3 regions of the Vibrio sp. 1F263 genome follow, and region 3 is predicted to be linked to each of the others. Evidence: predicted binding sites of a transcription regulator. Region 3 holds the regulator's gene; each other region holds the start of a gene.
The links. The regulator MetJ, encoded in region 3, represses methionine synthesis genes. The targets are predictions, from matches to a motif close to TTAGACNTNTANANGTCTAA.
Positions count from the first base shown of each region.

Region 1: the regulator MetJ is predicted to act here: its motif matches at 1,857-1,876, upstream of metH (methionine synthase).
Region 2: the regulator MetJ is predicted to act here: its motif matches at 2,165-2,184, upstream of metA (homoserine O-succinyltransferase).

Region 1 is NZ_JBGONI010000031.1:62,632-65,901, reverse strand. Features, by position in the region: gene ACED25_RS17545 (sodium:proton antiporter) at 475-1,755, opposite strand; gene metH (methionine synthase) at 1,925-3,270, shown strand, end outside.
Region 2 is NZ_JBGONI010000004.1:223,662-226,931, forward strand. Features, by position in the region: gene rlmF (23S rRNA (adenine(1618)-N(6))-methyltransferase RlmF) at 1-191, shown strand, start outside; gene pilW (type IV pilus biogenesis/stability protein PilW) at 281-1,030, opposite strand; gene metA (homoserine O-succinyltransferase) at 1,200-2,141, opposite strand; gene ACED25_RS04620 (ATP-binding protein) at 2,417-2,785, shown strand; gene ACED25_RS04625 (DUF3859 domain-containing protein) at 2,859-3,270, shown strand, end outside.
Region 3 is NZ_JBGONI010000011.1:64,119-67,388, reverse strand. Features, by position in the region: gene ACED25_RS09960 (malic enzyme-like NAD(P)-binding protein) at 115-1,404, shown strand; gene metJ (met regulon transcriptional regulator MetJ) at 1,582-1,902, opposite strand; gene ACED25_RS09950 (O-succinylhomoserine (thiol)-lyase) at 2,111-3,270, shown strand, end outside.

The DNA of each region.
Region 1 (3,270 bases), on a different contig from region 3:
CGTTCCGGCAGAAATGCTAGAACCTTTATTATTCCTGTCATCTTTAGAAGTAACGCTAAAAGCCTCAAGTACTCCTTTAGCTATATCTATCTGCTCAACACTCATTTTGCTCTGTAGTTCTGCTAATAAATAACTAATGCTATAGCAACGATACGTTAAGTCTCGTTATTTCAGCTTTCAGGTGAAAGTTTCAAGCCTTTCGATTTATGCTTATAAAACTTGAGAGTGGTTTATTAGGTAGACTAGCTAGTGCGCATAAGAATGAGTTATCTGCGTGGCTTAACTCCCTGAAAGAGTTCTGGCCAAATTTAATGTTAAGGCTTTTGAATACTCCAATAACAGTGCATCAACTACCCGAGGTAAGCTCTATGTTCCTTCAGTTAGCATTCCAGTAAGGAAATCGGTGGATTTGACTTTCATTAGGTATAAAAAAGGCCACCTATAGCAGGCGGCCTTGGTTGATCTATTTAGATGTTAATCTAGCTCTTTCTCAGCTTGTTTCGCTTTTTCTATCATTGGAGTGATTGTTGATCCTTGAACCAGAATAGAGAACACAACGACAGCATAGGTCATAACGAGGATTATCTCTTTAACATCTATTGCCTTGTCTTCAATCACCCAGATACCTGAAGGGATTGAAAGTGCCATGGCTAGAGCTAAGCCTCCGCGTAAACCACCCCAAGTTAGAATCTTAGTCGACCATGGGTTGTAAGTTCTAAAGCGTTTAAATCCAATATAAGACAAGAAAACACTTAGGTAGCGTGCACCCAATACTAGAGGGACTGCGAACGCCATCAAAATCCAATCTTCTTGGTGGAACTTGAATAGCAGCATAGACATACCAATCAATAAAAATAGTACGCCATTTAAGAACTCATCTATTAATTCCCAGAAATGGTCTAGGTGATCCTCACTTTCCTTAGAAAATCCGATGAAGCGTGTCCAGTTGCCTATCATGATACCAGATACCACCATTGCCAATGGTCCTGATACATGCAGAACCTCTGCAAAAGCATAACCAGCTGTAGGGATACCTATGGTTAATAGCAACTCCATCGAGTGGTCATCGGTGTTGCTGATTAGATAGTGGAATATCAAACCTAGAACAAATCCGTAGACGATACCGCCAATAGCCTCTTGGACGAATAACATGGTCACGCTACCCACGGTCGGTGCTTCTGTGCCGAACGCAATGGTAAATAGGGTTACGAAGATAACTAGGCCAAAACCATCGTTGAATAGAGATTCTCCCTCGATTTGAGTAGAGATTCGTCTGGGAGCATCGAGCTTCTTCACTATTGCTAATACAGCTATTGGATCGGTTGGAGATATTAGAGAACCAAACAGTAAGCAATAAATTAGGTCAAATTGAATACCGATAAATTGACAGAACCCATAAAGTACAAAGCCAATAAAGAATGTCGAAAATAGCGTAGCACCAAGAGCGAGTACCGTTATTTCCCATTTCTGATCTTTTAGATTAGGTAACTTAATTCCCAAACCACCTGCAAAAAGTAAGAATCCCAGTATTCCTTTTAGGAGGAAGTCTTCAAAGTTGATACTGGCAACGGTTTCTGAGGCGATGTCAGCCAATTGGAACCAATTGTTTTGTCCCGCAATGATAATCAATAGAGATAGCATCATTGAGCCAGCTGTGATGGCGATGGTTGTCTGCATTTTACCAATTTTGGTATTAACGAAAGCAATAAGCATGGCTGCAGCGGACAAGAAGCATAAGGTGTAATAGACCGACATTGGGATTCCAATATGTAACAAAATATGAATTTTAATTCTCGTTCTCTCATGCTCAAATAGCAAACATTTTTTTGTCATGACTTGGTCATTTACTTCATGTTTTAGACGTCTAGACTCCTTTTAAATGTGTGGTAGGATGGAGAGATAATTAAAGGAATGAGGTTGTATCGTGGGAAGTAATGTAAGGCAAAAGATTGACGCTTTGTTGAAGCAACGAATTTTACTGATTGATGGTGGCATGGGTACCATGATTCAGGATTATAAATTGGAAGAGCAAGACTATCGCGGTGAGCGATTTGCTGATTGGCATAGTGACTTAAAAGGTAACAATGACCTTTTGGTACTTACGCAGTCTAAGCTTATCAAAGATATCCATATGGAGTATTTGGAAGCTGGTGCTGATATCCTCGAGACCAATACCTTTAACGCTACAACCATCGCTATGGCCGACTATGATATGGAAAGTCTTAGCGAAGAAATTAACTATGCTGCTGCTAAGTTGGCTCGTGAAGCGGCAGATGAATGGACAGTGAAGACTCCTGATAAACCCCGTTTCGTGGCGGGTGTGTTAGGTCCAACTAACCGAACTTGTTCTCTCTCCCCAGATGTTAATGATCCGGGCTATCGTAATGTGAGTTTTGATGAACTTGTAGTGGCGTATTCTGAGTCGACTCGTGCTCTTATCAAAGGCGGCTCAGACCTTATTCTTATCGAGACTATCTTCGATACACTCAACGCGAAGGCATGCTCTTTTGCTGTTGAATCAGTCTTTGAAGAAATGGGTATCATTTTACCTGTTATGATCTCCGGTACTATCACCGATGCATCTGGTCGGACGCTTTCCGGACAAACAACAGAAGCATTCTATAATGCCCTTCGTCATGTAAAACCTATCTCATTTGGATTGAACTGTGCATTAGGCCCAGATGAATTGCGCGAATATGTCGGTGAGATGTCTCGTATCTCTGAATGTCATGTTTCTGCACACCCTAACGCGGGTTTACCTAATGCATTTGGTGAGTATGACCTTTCTCCCGAAGATATGGCTGAACACGTCAAGGAATGGGCTGAAAGTGGTTTCTTGAACTTAATTGGTGGTTGTTGTGGTACGACGCCAGAACATATACGCCAAATGGCAGAAGCTGTTGAAGGTGTAACACCGCGCCAATTACCAGATTTACCCGTCTCTTGTCGTCTCTCTGGTTTAGAGCCATTGACGATATCCAAGGAATCTCTGTTTGTTAACGTGGGTGAGCGAACTAACGTTACGGGCTCTGCTCGCTTTAAGCGCCTTATCAAAGAAGAGCTATATGATGAAGCTTTGAGTGTGGCTCGAGAGCAAGTTGAGAATGGCGCTCAAATTATCGATATCAACATGGATGAAGGGATGCTAGACGCTGAGGCGTGTATGGTTAAATTCCTTAATCTATGTGCGTCTGAGCCTGAGATCTCGAAAGTGCCAGTCATGGTCGACTCTTCAAAATGGGAAGTTATTGAAGCGGGTCTGAAATGTAT
Region 2 (3,270 bases), on a different contig from region 3:
CTCAAGTATTGTGGTTTACGACATTGATCTCTAAGAAAGACAACGTTGATATGGTTCGTTCAGAGCTTGGCAAGCTTAGAGCTAAACAAGTAAAAGTGGTTGAGATGTCACAAGGCCAGAAGGTGAGTCGCTTTATCGCATGGACCTTTATGGACGACGAACAAAGACAAGAGTGGATTGCGCTTAAATAACAGACTGTACTTAGTTAAGATATTAAGCAGAAATACGTACGGGCTTGTTGTTAACGCAACAAGCCCGTTTTTTGTGTTTTTCATATGCGCTAAGCAGAAAGTAACTCATCTAACTTACTCTGATATTTCTTCTCTAGAGCACTGTTACCTGCTTTGTTTTCGAGATCGACCAAGATTTTAAGCGATGGAATTTGGTAGCCATAACGCTGGTGGAATTTGAATAAGCGAAGCCTAGCGTCATTGTATTCGGCCTCACTGACTTCAATTTTAGAAAGCTGTAGTATCGATTTTACGCGATTTGGATCGTGGTCAATCGCTCGTGTGAAGTAGTATTTTGCTTGGTCGGTATTACCAGCCTTAAACGCGCAGAATGCCGCATTCTCATAACTTGCAGAGACAAGGTAGTAGTAGGGTTGGTCAATAGCGCGATTGAAATATTTATCAGCTTGCTCGTATTCGCCTTGTTTACACAAGAACGTACCGTAGTTATTCAATACATTGCCGTTTCTTGAATCTAGACTGAGTGCTTTGCGGTAAGTCGTTCTTGCTTCACCTACTTCGCCAACTTGCTCGTAATAATGTGCCATCGAAAGTTGGGCGCGGTAATAGCTAGGAGCGTGTTTGATAGCGAGCTCTAGATTTTCACGTGCCTTGACCATATTACCTTGTCCCATGTAGCCCAAACCTAATTCGATGCGTGATTGAGACATCGCAATTGGGTCACTTGCCATTTTTGGTGGACCTTCGGTTACAGAAACACAACCTACCAAAGAAACAGAGACGAATAGCGTGAGATGAGATATCAGGGTGGATTTTGGTAATAGCGACTTGTTAGGCATGTGCAGCTCCTTTTGAACACAAACCTATGATATGAAATCGAACACATTTAAGTGTTAGATAGATTATGGAATGCGACCCAAACACCATAAAAAAAGCCGTGTCCCATTTGGTGTTTATCAACAACCTATGGAACACGGCTTTATGTGTTTGTGAATCGGAAGAAAGAACTTAGTCGTCCTTGGTGAAGTTGTCTTCGCTGAAGTGATCCAGATCGTAAGGTGTTTGTTGGTAAACGCAGTAGTTAAGCCAGTTTGAAAACAATAAGTGTCCATGACTACGCCAACTTGCTACAGGCTTGTTGTCTGGATTGTTGTTCGGGTAGTAGTTAATTGGAATAACAGGCTCCATGCCTTCACCCAAATCACGAATGTATTCGTTGTGAAGTGTATGCGCATCGTATTCAGGGTGACCGGTTACAAACACGTTTCGCTTATCTTTGGTTGCCGCAAGATATACGCCCGCCACATCAGAAGTCGCAAGAACATCAAGGTCGGTATGCTCGGCTAAGTATTCCTGAGAGAAATCAGCATAGCGAGAGTGCGGTGCCAAGAAGGTATCGTCGAAGCCACGTAAAATTGGGTGGTACGGGTTATGTATCTCGTGGTTGTAAACCCCAGAAAGCTTATCTTTACGAGTTCGCTTTGGTAAATCGTACAAGAGCTTTAAGCCAGCTTGAGCTGCCCAACACACATACAAGGTTGAGGTCACATGCTTGTTTGCCCATTCCATGATGGTTTTTAGATGATCCCAATAGATAACGTCTTCAAATTGAACCAAGCCAAGTGGCGCACCAGTGATGATCAATCCATCAAAGTTTCTCCCTTTGACCATTTCAAATTGACGGTAGAAGTTATCAAGGTGTTCTGTCGGCGTGTTTTTACTTGGTCGGTCATCAATACGCAACAGCTCTACATCGACTTGCAATGGGCTGTTGGATAGTAGGCGTAAGAATTGAGTTTCAGTTTCAATCTTCTTTGGCATTAGGTTGAGGATCAAGACTCGAAGTGGACGAATTTCCTGTGTCGATGCTCTTGATAACGGCATAATAAAGATGTTTTCTTCACGAAGAACATCAGATGCTGGCAATTGGTCTGGAATGCGAATAGGCAAAGCTTTCTCCCTAAGCTAGATATGTAGACGTCTATACATCTAAATCTATAGTAGTTTGATACGCTTGTCGATATACAAAATGGATAGTTGTAAATTATTTGTGTTTGCTATCAGAAGTCATCCACCAGCGTCGAGGGGAGTCTCATTGTATTCAGTGATTATCTGAGTCGAGTATAAGGACTCGGTTTTCGGATGTTGAGCAACGGCAGTTATCAGAGAAACTCGTCACTATTTAAGATAAACTCATGTTTTAAAATTAGCCTGTAAAGTGACAGATGAAGTTAATACTCATTCGAGGGTTGCCCGGTTCCGGCAAGTCAACAAAAGCAAAAACCTACGATGCATTGCATGTCGAAGCGGATATGTATTACGTGAATGAGCAAGGCGACTATAATTTTGACCCAAGGCAGTTGCAGCAAGCGCATGAGTGGTGTCAGAACACTGCAGAAGACGGCTTGAAGCAAGGGTTAGACGTTGTGGTGTCGAATACTTTTATTAAGCAGTGGGAAATGAAAGCCTACCGCCAACTCGCACTCAAATATAAAGCGGATTTGGTTATAGAAGTGTGCCGAGAGCAATATGGCAGCATTCACGACATTGAACCGTCGGTGATTAAGCGCATGGCAAAAGATTGGCAAGAATAGCCTCGTGCTTATCCAGCTTGGGTGAGTGGCAAATAGAATTAATTAATAGAACAACTCCAAGGTAACGATTGAAATGGCAAAGCGCTCTGTTGTGGTCGACATGACATCTTACGGCATCTATACAACGTGGGATTCCAAATCTAAAGATCTTCCAAAAATCCAAGAGTTCACCACTACCGTTGATGCTGAAATCGACGTGGAATTTGGCTATATCTTGAATATCAAAAAAGCCAAAGGTGAAAAAATCCGTTACTGCATCTATCACCCAAACATCACCACCGACACGGGTGAAGTGCTCGAACCGTTCGATGGTGAAGAGCATGTCGGCAACAATGACTGGGATTTTTACTTAGGCGATACTATCTGGGCGCCTGTCTCCAACAAACTCGGTAAATGGCGCATGACCGTCGAGCTAAAAGGCAACATCATTGCTGATAAGACATTCGACCTTGTTGCGAAAGACGAAGGGCAGTTTTGGAAGCGTA
Region 3 (3,270 bases):
AGTGAAATCTCGTTTTTTAATGATACAGATGCTTCAACCACCTAGGAACTTTGAAGTACATCCATTAACATGAACAAGATCCCCCAAATAATAATATCCTAGGAACCTACACCTATGTCTGAAGACAGCCGCCAAGATCAATCCCCTCAAGAATTATCGCCTCAAGAACAATTCCGTCAGCAAGCTCTTGATTATCATGAGTTCCCAATTCCAGGCAAAATTGCCGTAGAACTGACGAAGCCTGCAAACTCTGCAGAAGACCTAGCACTGGCATACAGCCCTGGCGTAGCTGAGCCTGTTCGCGAGATCGCACAGAATGTCGATAACGTTTATAAGTACACAGGTAAAGGCAACATGGTTGCAGTTATCTCTAACGGTACTGCAATTCTTGGCTTAGGTAATCTTGGTCCTATTGCTTCTAAACCAGTTATGGAAGGTAAAGCGCTACTGTTTAAGCGTTTTGCTGGTTTAGATTCTATTGATATTGAAGTAAAACACCGCACAATCGATGAGTTCGTTGATACGGTTGCGAATATCGCAGATACATTTGGTGGTATTAACCTAGAAGACATCAAAGCACCAGACTGTTTTGAAATCGAGCGTCGCCTGATTGAGCGTTGTGATGTACCTGTTTTCCATGATGATCAACACGGTACTGCGATTGTAACGGCAGCGGGTATGCTTAACGCGATCGAGCTTCAAGGTAAGAAACTGGAAGAGTGTAAGATCGTTTGTTTAGGTGCTGGCGCAGCAGCGGTTGCTTGTATGGAGCTACTGATTAAGTGTGGCGCTCAGCGTGAGAAGATCTACATGCTTGACCGTAAAGGTGTGATCCACACTCGTCGTGATGACTTGAATGAATACAAAGAGCTGTTCGCAAATAACACCGACAAGCGCACGCTTGAAGATGTTATCGAAGGCGCTGACCTGTTCTTGGGTGTATCGGGTCCTAATCTGCTACCAGCTAAGGCACTTACGCTGATGGCTGATAAGCCTGTTGTGTTTGCATGTTCAAACCCAGATCCAGAGATCAAACCTGAGCTTGCACATGAAGTTCGTTCTGACCTAATCATGGGCACTGGCCGTAGTGATTACCCTAACCAAGTAAACAACGTACTTTGTTTCCCATTCATTTTCCGTGGTGCACTAGACGTGCGTGCGAGCGAAATCAATGACGAAATGAAGCTAGCGGCGGTTAAAGCGATTCGTGAACTAGCAAAAGAAGAAGTTCCAGCTGAAGTACTGGCAGCTGCGGGCGAGACTGCACTGGAGTTCGGTAAGGGTTACATCATTCCTAAGCCAATGGACCCGCGTCTGCTTCCTCGCGTTGCAAAAGCAGTTGCTGAAGCGGCTGTTGAGTCTGGCGTTGCTCGAATTGAGATGCCTGCTAACTATATGGCTTAATGCCTTAGTAGCTGTTGCTCTATTGAGCGAAAAAGAATAATAAAAAACCGACTCATAGGAGTCGGTTTTTTTTTATGTCTATCATTCACAGCGCAGCTACAGATAACGTAGTGGGTGATGTGACAAATAGGGTTCAGCTATAGCGAATCAATAATGAAGGCGGTGACTGAGTTGTTTTTATTCTTCGTCAAACGCTTCGAACTCGATGCCCATCTCTGTCATCAGTTTTTTGACTTCAGTCGGGATGTCGTCTGGACGATCTTTACGAAGGTCTTCATCCGTTGGCAGTGGTTGGCCAGTGTACGCATGTAGAAAGGCTTCGCACAGTAGCTCACTGTTTGTTGCATGGCGTAGGTTGTTGATCTGGCGGCGAGTGCGCTCGTCAGTAAGAACCTTTAACACTTTTAGAGGGATAGAAACTGTAATTTTCTTTACTTGTTCGCTTTTCTTTCCATGCTCAGCATATGGGCTTATGTATTCACCATTCCAGTCGGCCATTGCGTACCTTCATCACTTTAGTTGTTAGAATAAATTAATAGTGCTGATTTTAGCGGGATTTACTGCCATAAGCAAAGACATATAGACGTCCAGAAGTGTTGACGTCTCACGTTTATGAAAGTAAAGTGAGTAACATATATCTAACACAGCCACAAAATGCCGACAAGCAGCTGTGATTCTCAGACGCAAAACTTGTAAGGAAGCACCTATGAGCAGCCGGAAGCCAGCAACCATCGCAGTACGTACTGGCATCGAGTCAGACACGCAACACCATGCCGTTGTCCCACCTATTTATCTTTCGACTAACTATGGGTTTCCCGCTTTTGGTGAAGTGCCAAAGTATGATTATACCCGCTCTGGTAACCCAAACCGCGGTCTATTAGAAACGGCACTGTTTGAGCTTGAATCAGGCAAAGGCGCGGTTGTCACTAACTGCGGTACGTCGGCACTTAACTTATGGGTATCCGCTTTCTTAGGTGGCGATGATCTTATTATTGCACCGCACGACTGCTATGGCGGTACTTACCGTCTGTTTAACACACGCTCACTCAAAGGTGACTTCAAAGTTCTGTTTGTTGATCAATCGGATCAAGCTGCACTGGATGCGGCGATCGCGCTTAAGCCAAAGTTAATCTTAATCGAAACGCCATCGAATCCATTGGTTCGTGTGGTTGATATTGCAGAAACTTGCCGTAAAGCGAAAGAAGTAGGTGCTCTGGTTGCTGTCGACAACACGTTTTTGACGCCTGTGTTCCAAAAGCCTTTAGAGCTGGGTGCGGATTTTGTTATCCACTCAACCACTAAATACATCAACGGACACTCAGATGTTATTGGCGGCGTTGTGGTCACTAAAACTGAAGAGCACGCTGAAGAGCTAGCATGGTGGGGTAATTGTATTGGTGCAACCGGCACACCATTTGATAGCTACATGACGCTACGTGGTATTCGTACGCTAGGTGCACGTATGCGCGTTCACGAAGAGAGCTCACGTGAAATTCTGACGGCTCTGCAACAACAAGATCTGGTGGGTACGATTTACCACCCAAGCCTGCCTGAACACCCGGGTCATGATATTGCCAAGAAACAGCAATCAGGTTTTGGCTCAATGTTGAGCTTTGAATTTGCGGGTTCATTCGAGGCACTTAAATATTTTGTGGATAAATTAGAGCTATTTTCTTTGGCTGAATCATTGGGCGGTGTTGAAAGCCTGATTTGTCATCCAGCGTCGATGACTCACCGTGCTATGGGCGAAGAAGCATTGGCAGAAGCGGGTGTTTCTCAACAATTACTGCGCCTTTCTGTTGGCCTTGAAGATGCAGAAGACTTGATTGATGATCTCAAGCAAGCGTTTGAAAAAACACAAGGCTT